Regions from separate parts of the Aminomonas paucivorans DSM 12260 genome, predicted to be linked through region 1. Evidence: riboswitches for the same ligand, from Rfam matches in the RefSeq annotation. Region 1 holds a riboswitch; the other holds the start of a gene.
What was found. Region 1 has a riboswitch for thiamine pyrophosphate ahead of thiT (energy-coupled thiamine transporter ThiT). Riboswitches for the same ligand answer to the same signal wherever they lie in the genome.
Positions count from the first base shown of each region.

Region 1 (7,638 bases):
CCCGTTCCGTTTCGAGAGGGCAAGGGCCACGTCGAGGCGGTCGAAGAAGAGCGCCCGGTTGGGCAGGTCGGTGAGCGGGTCGTGCCGGGCCAGGTGTTCCATGCGCTCGGCGGTGCGTTTACGCTCCGAGATGTCCCGCGTCACGCCGTGGTAGCCGACGAGTTTTCCCACTCCGTCGCGGTGCGGGACCACGTTGACCTCCGTCCAGAGCCAGGTCCCGTCCTTGCAGATCAGCTCCAGTTCGTATCGCAGGGCTCCCGTTCCGGCGTCCGTCCGGCCCTCGGCGGCGTACTGGGCGCTCAGACGCCTGACGTGTTCGACCCCCTCCGGCTTGAGCAGGCTCCAGACGGTGGTTCCGACCACTTCGTCCTGCGTAAAACCGCGCATCCGTTCGTCTGCGGGGCTGACGTAGGTGAAACGACACTCCGCGTCGGTATGCCAGATGGTGTCGCTCGAATGCTCCGCCATATACCGGAATTTCTCCTCGCTCTCCCGGAGGGCGTCCTCCATGCGCCGACGGTCCGTGACGTCGGTGATGCTCGACAGGACGCAGGTTTCGCCGCCGATCTCGAGGGTGTCCGAGGAGAGCGCCCCCAGCATCGTCTCTCCGGAGCGCAGGCGGAACGGGTACTCCCGATCGCGGACGCTTCCGGTCTTCACCAGGGCTTCGACGACGGCACGACGGTCCGATTCGACGGCCCAGAGCCCCAGTTCGGAGAAGGTTCTCCCGACCGCTTCGTCGTAGGCGTATCCCGTGATGCCCACGAAGCCTTCGTTGACCTCCCGGATGAGACCGTCGGAGAGACGCGCGAGGGTGAGGACGTAGGGGGCGGAGCGGAACGCCCGGGAGAACTTTTCCTCCTGAGCGCGCACGTCGAGCAGCAGCCTCCGGGTCACCATGAGCGTGAGGCTGTAGGTCAGGAGGATCGACAGGAGCTGGTACAGGAAGACGATGAGGGTCTCGAAGCCGTTCGCCGCGAAGAAGTCCCCCCACGACGCATCGGCCCCCGAGGTGATCCGCACCAGCCTCACGATGTTGATCAGGGCGAACGCTCCGTAGACCGACCCGGTCAGGAAGGTCCAGCGGCGGACCTCCGGACCGATGGAGACGAGGAGGCGCCAGGCCCCCTGGGCGGTGAAGAGGGTCATCAGGACGGAGACGAGAGCGGTCCTCGCCGGAAGGTGGTCCTGGACGAGGGAGTACCGGGCGAACAGGACGGCAAAGACGCCGAGGAGGACGACGTTGTGGAGGTGTCCCCCCCTTCGTCCAAGGAACCGGTCCGTCCCGACGAGGGTCATGAGGGCACCCGACATGATGACCACGTTTGCGAGGAGGATGGAGGCGGCGTTCGGGATGATCCCGCGCAGGAACAAAAGGCAAAAACCGACGGCCACTGCGGCAAACCCTCCGGCCCACAGTCCCATCCCGGAGAACCTTCCGCGGTTCTGCCTCCAAAGCATCAGCAGCAGGAGCGAACAGACGAAGACGATGGCGGCGCTGGTGAGGACCACGGTCCGCATGTCGAACAAATTCATGAAATGGGGGCTCTCCCTTCGGACATGCGGGGCCGGATGCCTGCTGGTTGGACGACGCGCACAACCGGGCCGCCCGAGCGCTTACGGGGCGTCTCCTCCGGTTCCGATCCTCGGCGACAAGAAACGAAACGAGACGCGACACCCCCGGCGGCACCCTTCGGGGTCACACCTTCCGTCCCCCTCGTACCCGTTCCGGAGGCCCTTGGGGACTCTCGAAGCGATCCCGCAGCGTGCTTCGTCCGTTGCGCGCCGATCCCTCTTCCCGGTGACGGGGCCGATCCTCCGGCGTCCGTGCGCTCCAGTATAGCCGGAAACCTCACCGAACGAAGCAGGGCCTTCCGCAGGGAGTCGGAGCTTCCCCGGAACCCCGCCGTTCAGGAGGAGGCATTCTCGGTCGGAGGCCTCCGGTCCGGGGGGACCCAGTCCTCCGGGGCCTTCATCTCCCAAAAGGCCTGCACCACGTCGGGGTCGAAATCCTCCCGGGACTGCTTGTAGAGCAGATCGCACACCTCCGCCAGGGGCCACCCCTTCTTGTAGGGGCGATCGCTGGCCAGGGCGTCGTACACGTCCGCCACCGCCACGATCCGCCCCGCCAGGCTGATCTCCGTTCCCTTGAGCCCTCGGGGGTAGCCCCGGCCGTTCCACTTCTCGTGGTGCTCCGCCATGGCCTGCTTGGCCACCTCCGGAAGGGACACGGGGGCCAGGATGCGCTCCCCCACGGAGGGGTGGGACCGGATCAGGGCGAACTCCTCGTCGGTGAGCTTGCCCTGCTTGCCCAGCACCGCATCGGGGATCCCCAGCTTGCCCACGTCGTGGATGATCCCCCCGAAGGTGATCTCCTCCAGGGTGCGCTCGTCCGCCCCCAGGTGGCGCGCCAGCTCCACGGACAGGTCGCAGACCCTGCGGGAGTGCCCCGCCGTCACCGGGTCCTTGGCGTCGATGGCCTCCACCATGGCCGCCACGGTCTGGTAGAGGGTCTCCTTCTGCTTCTTCGCCTCCGTAAGTGCCCGGGCGAACCAGTCTGCCGCCACCGCCAGGGCCGCCACGCTGCGGACCTGCTCCAGGGGGAGGGACCGGCGCCAGCGGAGGAGCAGGTAGCGGGTCTCCTCCTCTTCCGGCAGGGGGACGATCATCCGAAATCGCCACGGGTCCCGAGGGGTCTCGAGGACCACCGCCTCCTTCCCCGCTCCCTCCAGGGCCTCCTCCACCCCCAGGGCACGGGTCCGTTCGAAGACCTCCCGAAAGGAGAGCCCCGGGGACTCCACCTCGATGCCGTCCTGAGCCCGGATCTCTGCCAACACCGAGGCAAGTCTTTCGGGGATCTCCTTGGGATCTCGGGTCTCCCGCACCAGGTCCAGGATGCCGAAAACGGAAAGCCGATGGGTCCGCTCCTCCCCGTGGAGCACCCGGAAACGCAGGTACAGCCCCGTCCCGAAGGTCAGGACCCCCGGGGTCAGGGGGCCTGCCAGGGGAGCGGCCCACAGCCCCGAGGCCAAAAGCGCCTGCTCTCCCCCCAAGAGGAGGACCACCAGGCCGCCGAAACCCAGGGCGGCCCAAAGGGGTCGGGCGAAGAGGGCCAGGACCGCCCCCAGGGAGGCCACCAGGGCACCCAGCAGGGCGGCGGCCCAGGGGGGAATCCAGCGGGGCGTCCCTCCTCCCAGGAGCGTGCGGATGGTCTCCCCGTTGAACTGGGCGCCGAAAAGGCTTCGCACCCCTCCCCCGTTCGGGGCGGTCACCACGTCTCCCGCCCCGGCGGCGGCCACCCCCACCACCACGATGCGGTCCCGGAAGGCCTCCGGGGGCACCTTCCCCTCCAGGACATCCCCGTACTCGAACACCCTCGGGGGAACCCGGGAGAACCGAACCCAGACGCGCCGATCCCCGTCCAGATCCAGGCGGGCCTTCCCCAGGCGCAGGATCAGTCCCCGGGGGGACTCCTCCACCTCCGGCTTCAGGCCCAGGGCCAAGGAGACTCCCGCCAGGGACAGGGAGGGCGCGACCCCTCCCGCCACAGGCCACAGGGGGACGGCGTAGCGAAACACCCCGTCCTCGTCGGCCTCCACGTTGGTGACCCCCACATCCGCCACCCCTCGGAACAGGGCGTCGTAGGGGGGAAGGATCCGGGGCGGAGCCTTCCCCTGCCCCGGGGCCAGGTGGATCGCCGCCACCACCCGACCGTGCCGGGCCGCCGCCCGGGCCAGCAGGGCGTCGTCCTCCGGATCCCCTCCCTCGGGGAAGAGGATGTCCAGCACCACCGTCCGGGCCTCCCCCAGCCGATCCAGCAGGGCCGCGTGGTAGCGCCTCGGCCAGGGCCAACGGCCCATACGGGCCAAGGTCTCCTCCCGAGCCAGCACCAGGACGACCTCCAGGGGCACGGGCACCTCCGGCAGAAGGGAGAGGCGCAGGTCGAAGGCCCGCCTGTCCAGGTCCCGCACCGGGGCGGGAGGGCTGGCCCCCAGGAGAGCCCCCAGCAGCCCCGCCGCCAGGACCAGCAGGGAGAAACCGGAACGTCGTCCCCTCCACGCCTTCGGGATCATGGCGCCCTCCCTCCTTCTCCGGCTGAACCCCTTCCGTACCGGGCGTCCATTGACAAGGACGCGCCCTTCCCCTTGAATGGAGGCGCATCGGGGGAGTCGGAAACGACTGAGAGGAGGCCGCAGGGCCTCGACCCCTTGAACCTGATCCGGGTCATGCCGGCGAAGGGATGGTGCCCCCTGGAACCTCCAAGGACCCCTCTCTTCGGCCGCGCCCTGGGCGCGGCCCTTTGCGTTTCTCCCCGATGACGTCCGGCCCCGGGCCGCCTCCCGGGAAGGAGGTCTTCTCCATGTCCGACCGCACCCGCGCCCTGACGGAGGGCGCCGTCGCCGCCGCCCTGTCCCTGGTCCTGTCCAACCTGAAGCTCTTCGCCCTGCCCCAAGGGGGCTCCGTGACCCTGGAGATGGCCCCCCTCTTGGCCTTCGCTCTCCTGCGGGGTCCCCGGGCGGGGATCGCCGCGGGGACCCTCTCCGGCCTCCTCCAGCTGTTCTTCGGGGGCTACGTGGTGCACCCCCTCCAAGCCCTCCTGGACTACCCCGTGGCCTTCGGGGCCGTGGGCCTGGCAGGGATCTTCCGGGGCGACGGGCTGCCCCGGCAGATCGCGGGGCTCCTGCTGGGCGGGGGGGCCCGGTTGCTCTGCCACGTCCTCTCCGGGGTGGTCTTCTTCGCCTCCTTCGCCCCCCAGGGGACCAACGTGTGGCTCTACTCCCTGTCGTACAACGGGACCTTCCTCGCCCCCAGCCTGATCCTCTCCGGCGCGGCGGCGATCCCCCTGGCCCGGAGGCTGGCGGGAAAGGTCGGGCAGGCCGCTTCCCCTCGGTGACCCGAAACGCCCCACCTTGTCCATCTCATCCCATTGCCCTAATATGACGCTAAAGAGCCTCTCTGCCAAGAGGCTCAAGCGTCTGGACCGACCCGACATCGTTCGAGGAGGGATGGGCATGAGGCACGGAGATCCGCAAGGGGGCAGGAGGCGCCACGTCGTCCTGCTGGCCCTCGCCCTGGCGACCCTGGTCTGGGCCGTTCCGGCCTGGGGGGCCGCCAAGGTGGTCGCGCTGGTGGGGAAGGCGGAGGTCTACGACGCGGTTCAGAAACAGTGGAAGCCTGCGGCCCTCGGGGCGGAGCTGCCGGAGGGGGCCAAGCTCCGGACGGCTCCGGGTTCCCTGGTCACCCTGCACTCCGCGAAGGGACAGGTGGAGGTCCGGGTCACCGAAAAGACCACCCTCTCCTACGGGGCGGAGCCGGGAAAGGAACCCCGAAACGTCCCCCCCGGCAAGGTACCCGAGACCTACCGCATGGACCAGGGAACGGGCTGGTACCGCGTGAAGCCCGGGACGCCCCTGGACGTGGCCACCCCGGTGCTGGTGGCGTCGGTGCGAGGCACCGAGTTCGGGGTGGCGGTGACGGAAAACGGCACCTCCAGCGTCTCCGTCACCGGGGGCACCGTGGAGGTCACCGACGCCCTGGGGAACACCCAGACCCTGGGGACGGGCATGTCCACCACCGTCTCCGCCACGGACGTCCAGGAGGCCCTCACGCCTCCCGCCCCTCCCACCGTCCCGGGGACCCTGCCGAGCGTCGGCCCCTCCTCCCCCCCTTCTCCTCCCGCTCCCTCCCAGCCCGGCGGGGGCGGAGGAGGCGGCGGAGAACGAGACGGAGGCCCCTTCGGCGGCCATGACCCCTGCCTGTAACCCCCACGCAAGCGCCGTCTCTCCCGGATGCCGAAGGGCTCAGGGGTCGCCGTGCCCCTGGGCCCCCGGCGGATGATCCCGGTTTCGCATGGGAAAGGGGGATCCGTTCATGAGAAGAACCGCCCGGCTCCGCAGTGGTCTTTCGCGCCCCCTCCGGCTGTGCCGCCTCGCCTTCCTCGTCCTCCTCCTTGGGACCTCCCCCTCCTGGGGCAGCACAATAGTCAACGTGGCCCCCGCCCCCGAGGCCGTCCTGCCGGGGGGGGACCCGGTGGTGTTCACCTGGACGGCGGACTACGACAACTCCGGGGGAACCGTCTCGGTCTACCTGGAACCCGAAGGAGGCGCCTCGTCCGTCGTCGCCTCCGCCGACGGGGCTCCCGCAGGCTCCAACTCCGCCACCGGCCCCTCCCTACCCAGCGGCACCTACCACTGGTGGGTCGTCATCGTCAACGGAGGAACCCACGAGTCCGTCAGCACCTCCTTCTCCGTAGCCGGAGCCGACCCCACCCCGACGCCCTCCGTCACCCCGAGCCCCACACCCACCCTCACCCCGACCCCAAGCCTCACGCCGACGCCCTCTCCCACCCCCACCCCCGCAGGACCGGGGAAGCCCTCCCCCGTCTCTCCCTCCGGGACCGCGGACCGGGGCGTTCTGACCCTCCAGGGAAGCCCCTACGAGGGGCCCCATCCCCACGCCGCCACGGAGTGGGAACTCTCCGGGTCCCCCTCCGGACCGACCGAAGGGCTGGCAGCCCTCCTCCGGGCAAACCGCAAGACGACCCCTTCCGGGACCCCCCTGCTGGCCCTGCTGACGGGGCCCGCCACGGCCCTGGATCTGCCCCCCCGGCTCTACCCCGTGGGGAACTACGCCTTCCGGCTGCGCTACCGAGACGACCAGGGAAACTGGAGCGAGTGGTCCGACCTCGGGACCTTCCAGCTTGCGGACCCGGGAGACTCCAACGGGAACGGGGTGGCGGACGCTCAGGATCCGGGTCCCGTGACGGTGGGAAACCGCTCCTTCGACAACACGGAGCCCAACGCCAAGGCCTGCACAACACAGTGCTGGAACGGGGCCATCGGCTTCGTGACCTCCTCGGGGAGCCTCCTCTCCCTGGAGGGGCTGCACCTGAGGGCCATCCTCCCGGAGGGCTACCAGTCCCCTGAGGGCAGCATCTCCAAGCTGGGAGGCATCCTCCAGGTGGGCATCTACGCCCTCCAGATCTCCGGGCTCTCCACGGGAGGGTCCACCACCGTGACCCTTCACCTGCCCGGGCCCCTTCCCGCGAACGAGGGACGCATCTTCACGTATCACTACTCCGCCCAACAGGCCCGCTCCTCCGGGGCCACGGGGGAGACGGCCTCCGTGACGGTCTCCGACGGGGGCCCCGACGACTCGGACGGCCAGGCGAACGGGCAGATCCTCCTGCTGGTAGGCCCGGGGACCTCTCCGTCCTCCGCTCTGGTCCGCAACATCGGGGACGGGGTCCACCGGGCTCCGGCCTCCTTCTCCGAGTTGATGGACCGGAACGCGGGGAACGTCTGCTACGGCCCCCCGACCTCGCAATCCGGGGGAGGAGGCGGGGGGTGCAACGGGGGGTTCCAGGGACTCCTGCTCCTGGCTCTCCTCCTGCCCCTTCTGATCCTGGCGCGAAACCGACACTGAGGAGGAGGGATCCCCATGTTCCGTTTCCAAAGCATCCAGGCACGGCTCCTGGTGGTGGTTTCCCTGATGGTGGCCCTGACCTGCCTCGTCCTTGGGGGAACGGGCCTCGCCCTCTTCCGCCGGGCACTCTCCCAGGAGCTGCACGCCGCCCTGAGACGCACCTCCCTGGAGGTGGCCTCCACCCTGGATGCCCGCATCCAGAGGATCTACGCC
Region 1 is NZ_CM001022.1:435,929-443,566, reverse strand. Features, by position in the region: gene APAU_RS12405 (diguanylate cyclase domain-containing protein) at 1-1,536, opposite strand, end outside; gene APAU_RS01925 (CHASE2 domain-containing protein) at 1,911-4,073, opposite strand; TPP riboswitch at 4,153-4,259, shown strand; gene thiT (energy-coupled thiamine transporter ThiT) at 4,361-4,894, shown strand; gene APAU_RS01915 (FecR family protein) at 5,013-5,762, shown strand; gene APAU_RS13480 (choice-of-anchor U domain-containing protein) at 5,872-7,425, shown strand; gene APAU_RS01905 (methyl-accepting chemotaxis protein) at 7,441-7,638, shown strand, end outside.

Region 2 (7,638 bases), 880 kb from region 1:
GGTCCCGGTGGAACACCGGGTCCGCGGTCCCGAAGGGCTGGGCATGGAGGAACCGCAGCACCAGCCCCCAGGCGCCCCGGGTTCCCAGGCCGTTGAGGACCCCCAGGACGAGGGAGGCCCCCAGGATCCAGCGCCCCGCGGGGTGGGGACCGGGGAGGTCCGCGAACCCTCGGGAGACGGCGAGACGCCAGTTCAGAAAGGTGAAGGCCGACGAGGCGACGAGGGCAACGGCGAAGAGCCCCCATTGGGGGAGGATCCGGGTCCAGAACACCGTCTCCTGTCCCAGGGACCGAAACCACCACAGATCCGTGACCCACCGGGCCAGCCAGGGCAGGCCGCTGAAGAGGACCAGCGCCGCCCCGGCCAGAAGGGGCAGCTTGCCCAGGCGGAAGGGCCTACGGGGAGGGGGCGGGGTCGACTCCAGGATCTCTTCCCCCTCGTTGTCCCCCTGTCCGGGGATCCACTCTTGGGCTCCTCGGGGAAACCAATCTCGAAACGTCATGGACCTTCCTCCTTCGCGGATGGGGACAAGGTCCCGGGGTGTGCCGTGACTTCGAGGAACGGCCGGGACAACCCGGGGAGTATAATCGGACCATCGTCCCCTTGGGGTACGATTGTAGGACCTATGCGGCGTCCAGGGAAACGTCCTCCTGAAGGCGCCTCCGAGAGGTGACTCCCGTGGAAGCTGCCACACCCTTTGAAACCCTAGCGGAAATCCCGGTGGACGAAGTCCTGACCCTCCAGCTCGTCCGGGGCAAGGGGCTCCCCCGCCTCGCCATCCTCAACCAGAGCACCGGCAAGAAGAAGCACACCTCCCTGGCCTGGGCGGAGGGACAGGAACGGAACCTCAAGATCAAGACGGGACGCACCTCCAGCCGGGAGTACCCCATGGAGGACGTGCGGGCCGCCGTGTCCCGGCTGGTGGAGCAGGCGGGACAGGATCTGACCCTCAAGGCCCTCCTCTGGAGGTCCGTGCAGGTGTTCGGCGACCTGATCCACCGGTCCCGGTCCGTGTACAGCGAGGCGGAGTGCCTCGCCGTGCCCGAGTCCAAGAGGGACACCCTGTGGCTGGCCTACGCCCCCTCTCCCCGGGACCCCCACCGGGTCCGCCCCTGCTTCGCCGAGACCCCCGAGGAGACGCAGCTTTTGGACGGACACCGGACCGAAGGAAGGCCCTGGCGGGGCATGGACCTCCCCGGTTCCCCCCCCTCCTCCCTGAGGAACCTGCCCTTCGTGCGGGACCTGTCCCACGCCAACCCCGACCGATGGGGGGTCCCCCTCATGACGGCGGCCCAGGCCATCCTCCTGGGCTTCCGGGACTGGTCCCCCGACGGGGAGCAGGACCTGGGGGAAGCCCTCTGGGCCCTCCTGCCCGGACCGGACTCCCGATCCGAGGAGACCCTCACCAACCTGGCGGGGAAGGGGCGGGAGTTCTGGACCCGCATGACCGCCTACCTGCGCCTCCAGCCCCTCCTGCACACCGTGGACCCCCGGGAGAGCGACGACGCCCCGGGAGAAGCGGAGGCGGAGGGCCTCAAGAAGCGGGAGCGCTTCTCCATGATGTCCCGCCCGGACCACTCCCGCATGTTCGTCGTCCAGCGCTACCTGGACGGGCAGGGACGCCTGGCCTTCAGCCTCGTCCCGGAAACCCGACTCCCCGGAGAGAAGGACCGCTTCCTGGTCCTGCAGGAGGAGGACTGGGAACGCATCCTCACCGCCTGCGCCCTGGGGGGAGAGCCAGATGGGCAGTACGCCACCTTCTCCCTGGTGCAGGCTCTGGAGATGGGCCGGTGGCTCGCCCTGGTCGAACCGATTCTGCGAGCCGGCTCCCCCAGCTTCCGTTGACCCGCGCCCGCGAGGCGCGATTCCGTTGCGATCTGACCCCGAAGAGGTGATCCCGTGAACAACCCGAGCCCCCTTGAGGCCATCCGTGCAAAGTGGAAGGACCACCCGGCGGTGCGCTCCGCTGCCGGAGAACTGACCAACATGGAGGACGACCTGGCCCGTCTCCGGGAAGCGGAGGACCCGGAGGAGCGCAAGGCCTATCGTCTTCTGTGGCAGCGCGCCGCCCACCAGTACTGGGAGCTGGTCTGGAGCCTGGTGGAGGCACGCATCGACGCGGAGAAGCTCCCCCCCGAAGCCCTGACCTTCGACGACGCGGAAAAGCTGGCCATCAACTTCGGCGTCCTCTCCTCCAAGGCCAATGTCCCCAACCCCCACTTCGCCGACGAACTGGACCAACCGGCCTGCCTGGACATCTACCAGTACGGACGCCTCACGGACTTCCTGGCGGAGAACTACGCCCTCCTCTTCGGGAAACCCTACGAGGGCCCCCAAGGGGGCACCACCCGGGAGGAAAAGCTGGCCCGCTTCGCCTCGGACCTGGGGGCCACGGAACAGCGCCGCCGCCTGGTGGTGTCCATGGTGCTCTCCCGCTGCGGCTTCATCACCCCTCCGGAGGTGGAGGAGATGCTCTCGCACCTGGAGGCGCACCTGCGCATCCACACGGAGGTGGAGATGCGCACCCGCCGGGTCCGGGAGGCGGACCCCTCGGACCGGGAGAAGATCCACGAGAACAGCAAGCGCTACGAGCTGGCGGAGCACGAGCTGCTGATCAGCCTGGAGCGGGCGGCCAAGGAGATCGAGACCTTCTCCGACCCGGAACTCCAGAAGGTGCTGGGCCTTCACGACCGCACCCGCTTCCTGGCCAACCTGGAGGTGCACGTGCGCAACGAGGCGGAGCGCTGGAAGACCCGGGTGGAGATGGCGGCTAGAAAGCACAAGGGCAAGGGCGTCCCCGCCCTCAAGGGGGAACTGCGGGAGGCCTTCAACCACAAGAAGGAGTTCATGACCCTGGCGGCGAGGAGCGCCCGCATGGACACTTCCCCCCTCAACGTGGACACGGGCAAGCCCGTGGGCTTCAAGCAGGCCGGGGAGATCATGATGGACCTCACCCCCCTGGATCCGGACATGCTCCGGGCCCCCCGGGTGCGCATGTACGGCATCCCCAAGGTGATCCTCACCCCCGGACGGGGCCTGGGGGTCTACGACTGGACGGACAACTCCCTCCTGATCCCCCAGTTCTCCCCCTACGGGGGGGTGCTCAAAAGCTTCTGCTTCGCCCTGGGGGCCTTCCGCTGGGACAACGACGAGGACCGGGTCCTGAAGGACTCCTACGGCCTCATCAAGGAGAACCGGGACAAGGGGATCCGAGCCCTCCAGGAGTCCTTCTGCCAGGACTACTTCATCTGGATGTCCAAGGAACGCCGGGGCTACCGGGTCCTCCCCAAGGAGACCTCCAAGTGGTTCCGGGTGCACTTCAAGAAACCCGCCTAGATCCGAAACGGGGGGGCGCGATCCCGGTCGGGGGTGCGGGGCTTCGTGCCGCACCCCCGACCTTTTTCGTCCTCCCGGAAGGCCCTCTTCCCGACCCGCTCCTTCCCCGCCGGAGGCAGACGTCCCCCTGCAAAAGGAGGTACCATGGACCCCCAAGGGGGGGGTGCCATGGAACGATGGATCGGGTCCTACCGCCTTTCGGACGATCAGGGCCTGCTTCGCCGCGACGCCATCTGCACCCTGGTGCAGGGAAGCTACTGGGGATGCCGCCGCACCCGGGAGACCATCGAGGCCTCCCTGGAACACTCCCTCTGCTACGGGGCCTACCTGGGAGAGGAGCAGGTGGCCTTCGCCCGGGTCGTGACGGACCGAGCGGTGATGTTCTGGCTGGCGGACGTCCTGGTCTGCCCGTCCCACCGGGGGCGAGGCCTCGGCAAGGGGCTGGTGGAACTGGTGCTGGACACCCCGGTCCTGCGGGGGCTCACGGGCCTCCTGGCCACCCGGGACGCCCCGGGGCTCTACGCCCGTTACGGCTTCGTCCGGGACACGGAGGGACGCTTCATGCGCCGCACCCCGCCGGAGGAGACCCCATCCCCCTGACCCGTCCGAGGCTCAAGGGGCCACACCCCCCCTCCTCCCGCCTCCTTCTGGACCTAGCCGTCCCGGGACTCCCGGGTTAGGTTGGGGCGGGAAGATTCCGGAAGGAGGACGAGAGATGGAACGCTATCCCGTGGGGCTGGTGCCCGGGCCGGTTCGGGTGCCCGAGGCCGCGGCGGCCCGATACGTTGAGGACTACGGCAGCCCGGACCTGGAGGGGGATTTTCTCTCCCTCTACCGAAGCTGCGAGGCGGGGCTGGCCCGGCTGCTGCACACGGAAAACCCCGTGGCCATCCAGTGCGGCGAGGGGATGCTGGCCCTCTGGGGGGCACTGAACAGCGTCCTGGCACCGGGGGACCGGCTCCTGGCGGTCTCCTCCGGGGTCTTCGGCTCGGGCTTCGCCGAGATGGGGCGGGCCCTGGGGCTGGAGGTGCGCCTCCTGGAGTTCCCCTTTTCCCGCCTCCCGGACCCCGAGGAGGTGCGGCAGGAGGCCCTGCGCTTCCGCCCCCGGATGATGACGGTGGTGCACTGCGAAACCCCCAGCGGGACCCTGACCCCCCTGGAGGACTACGGCCGCATCGCCCGGGAGGCGGAGGCCCTGCTGTGCGTGGACTTCGTGGCCAGCGCGGGAGGGGCCCCGGTGCGGGTGGACGACTGGGGCATCGACCTGGGCCTCCTGGGAAGCCAGAAGTGCCTCTCCCTGCCCCCGGACCTGTGCTTCACCTCCCTAAGCCCCCGGGCCCGGGAGGCGGTGCGCCTCCGGGGCTACCAGGGCTACGACGCCCTGGCCCCCTTCGAGGAGGCCCGCCTCACCGGGGCCTTCCCCTACACCCACCACTGGCGGGGGCTGGCGGCGCTGCGCCAGGCCCTGGACCTCTACGAGGAGGAGGGGCAGGAGGCGGTCTGGAGCCGCCACGCCCGAGCCGCGGCCCGCTGCCGAAGCCGCCTGGCGGACCTGGGGGTGGCGCTCTTCCCGGAGGAGGAAGCCTTCTGCTCCCCCACCGTCACCGCCGCCCGGGTGCCCGAGGGGTGGACCTGGGAGGCCCTGGACGGGGCCCTGCGTCGCCGGGGGGTGGTGCTGGGGGGCAACTACGGCCCCCTGGCGGGAAAGGTCTTCCGGTTCGGCCACATGGGAACCCAGGCCTCCCTCCCCCTGGTGGACCGGGCCCTGGACGCCCTGGGAGAGGTCCTGGCGAAGCGCCCTTGACGAAACCGCCCCCTTGGGGTGTACTGGGGACCACAACCCGCCCCTCCCGGGGCGGGACCATAGCTTCCGGGGGAGTCCCGCAGACGGGACTGAGAGGAAGGGCGAGGCCCTTCGACCCCTCGAACCTGATCCGGTTCATACCGGCGGAGGAAGGAAGATCCAGGGGCTTGACCCATCGTGGAGGATCCGCCGTCAGGGCGGGTCCTCTTTTTTTGTGGAGGAAGGAGAGACGCGGATGGGACTGTATCGAGGGGTGGCCCTCACCGTTGCGGGAAGCGATTCCGGCGGGGGGGCGGGGATCCAGGCGGACCTGAAGACCTTCGCGGCCCTGCGGGTCTTCGGCACCAGCGCCCTGGCGGCGGTGACGGTGCAGAACTCCCTGGGGGTCCGGGGGTTCCACCCGGTTCCGGAGGAGACGGTGCGGGGACAGATCGACGCGGTGTGCTCCGACTTCCCCGTGGGGGCGGTCAAGACGGGGATGCTGGCCTCCCAGGCCCTGGTGAGGGCGACGGCGGAGGCCCTGGAGGCGGCGGGGGTGCGAAACCTGGTGGTGGACCCGGTGATGGTCTCCCAGAGCGGGGACCCCCTTCTGGGGGAGGACGCGGCGGCGGCCCTGCGGGACCGGCTGCTTCCCCTGGCTCTCCTGGCCACGCCGAACCTCCCGGAGGCGGAGGTGCTCCTGGGGCGACGGATCCCGGGACCTGAGGCCATGGAGGAGGCCGCCCGGGACCTGCTGGCCCTGGGGCCGAAGGGGGTGCTCCTCAAGGGGGGACACCTGGAGGGGGAGGAGCTGGTGGACGTGCTGGCTCTCCCCGGAGACCTGCGGGTCTTCCGGCAGAGCCGCCTGCACACGGAGAACACCCACGGCACGGGGTGCACCCTGAGCGCCGCGGTGGCGGCGGAGCTGGCGGCGGGGTGCGACCTCCCGGAGGCGGTGGACCGGGGACGGCGCTACCTGCGCCAGGCCCTGGAGGCGGGGGTGCGGTACGGCCGGGGGCACGGCTGCCCCGGCCACGGGGTGACGCCCTCCTGGGTGGACCGGCGGTGAGCCGGTCGGTCTGGGCCCGGGTGGCAGAGGTCCGCCCCCTGCTGCACCACCTCACCAACCGGGTGGCGGCGCCCCTGCAGGCGGAGGTGGCCCTGGCCCTGGGGGCCTGCCCGGTGATGACCTGTTGGCCCCCCGAGGCGGGCTCGGTGGCCCGGGGGGCCGACGGGGTGCTGGTGAACGCCGGAACCCCGGAGACAGAGGCCCAGGCGGGTCAGGACGAGGCCCTGGCCGCCACGGAGGGCACGGAGATCCCGAGGCTGCTGGACCTGGTGGGCTGCGGCCTCTCCCTCCCCCGCACGGAGCGCCTCCGGACCCTGCTGGCCCGGCACCGGTTCGCCTGCGTGAAGGGCAACGGAGCGGAGGTGGCCGCTCTGGCGGGGCGCCCCGCCCTCCTCCGGGGGGTGGAGGGGACCACGGAGGTTCGGGAGGAGGATCTGGCGGACCTGGCCCGGAAACACCGCACCCTGGTGCTGGCCACGGGAGGGACGGACCGGTTCGCCGACCCCTTCCATACCGGACGCCTGGCGGGGGGACACGAGGCCCTGCGCTCCCTCCCGGGCAGCGGATGCGCCCTGGGCACCGCCCTGCTGGCGGCCTTGGCGGCAGGGGTGGAGCCCTTCGAGGCGGCGGGAGCGGCGGTGGGGCTCTTCGCCGCCGCCTCGACCCGGGCGGCCTCCCGAGGGTGCGGCCCCGGTTCCTTCCGGGTCGCCTTCCTGGACGCCCTGGGGGAGGCCCGCACGGGAGGGCTTCCCCTGCCGGAGGCGGAGGGGACGCCGTGACCGGGGACCTGCGCTCCCACCTGAAGCTGTACGTGATCCCGGACCTCCGGGCGGGGGCTCCCCGAAGCCTGATGGAACAGGCCCGGGCGGCCCTGGCGGGGGGGGCGGGGACGGTGCAGCTGCGCCACAAGACCGCCTCGGGGCGGGAGCTGTGTCGCCTGGGGGAGGCCCTGGCGGCCCTCTGCGACGATGCGGGAGCCCTCTTTTTCGTGAACGACCGGCTGGACGTGGCCCTGGCCTGCGGGGCCTCGGGGGTCCACCTGGGTCTGGAGGACCTGCCCGTGGCGGTCGCCCGCCGCCTGGCCCCCCCGGACTTCCTGGTGGGGGCCACCGCCCGCACCCCGGAGCAGGCCCTCCGGGCCTGGAAGGACGGGGCGGACTACCTGGGGGTGGGGGCGGTGGCCCCCACCCCCACCAAGGAGGACACCACCGTCATCGGGCCGGAGGGCTTCGCCGCCGTGGCCGCCTCAGTACCCCTGCCCTGCGTGGCCGTGGGGGGGATCACCGCCGCCGCCGTGCCGGACCTGCGGCGTCGGGGCGCCGCAGGGGTCGTGGTGGTGCGGGAAGCCGTGGGTGCCCCGGACCCGGCGGAGGCCTGCCGCAGGCTTCGGGAGCTTCTGGATGCTTGAGGTCCGGGCCCTGCGGAAGTCCTTCGGGGGGCGGCCGGTGCT
Region 2 is NZ_CM001022.1:2,190,262-2,197,899, forward strand. Features, by position in the region: gene APAU_RS10370 (UPF0182 family membrane protein) at 1-502, opposite strand, end outside; gene APAU_RS10375 (hypothetical protein) at 721-1,845, shown strand; gene APAU_RS10380 (hypothetical protein) at 1,900-3,336, shown strand; gene APAU_RS10385 (GNAT family N-acetyltransferase) at 3,505-3,936, shown strand; gene APAU_RS10390 (pyridoxal-phosphate-dependent aminotransferase family protein) at 4,052-5,140, shown strand; TPP riboswitch at 5,199-5,309, shown strand; gene thiD (bifunctional hydroxymethylpyrimidine kinase/phosphomethylpyrimidine kinase) at 5,376-6,188, shown strand; gene APAU_RS10400 (hydroxyethylthiazole kinase) at 6,185-6,967, shown strand; gene thiE (thiamine phosphate synthase) at 6,964-7,596, shown strand; gene APAU_RS10410 (ABC transporter ATP-binding protein) at 7,589-7,638, shown strand, end outside.
Region 2: linked by a shared signal. The riboswitch ahead of thiD (bifunctional hydroxymethylpyrimidine kinase/phosphomethylpyrimidine kinase) and the one ahead of thiT (energy-coupled thiamine transporter ThiT) in region 1 are both predicted to bind thiamine pyrophosphate.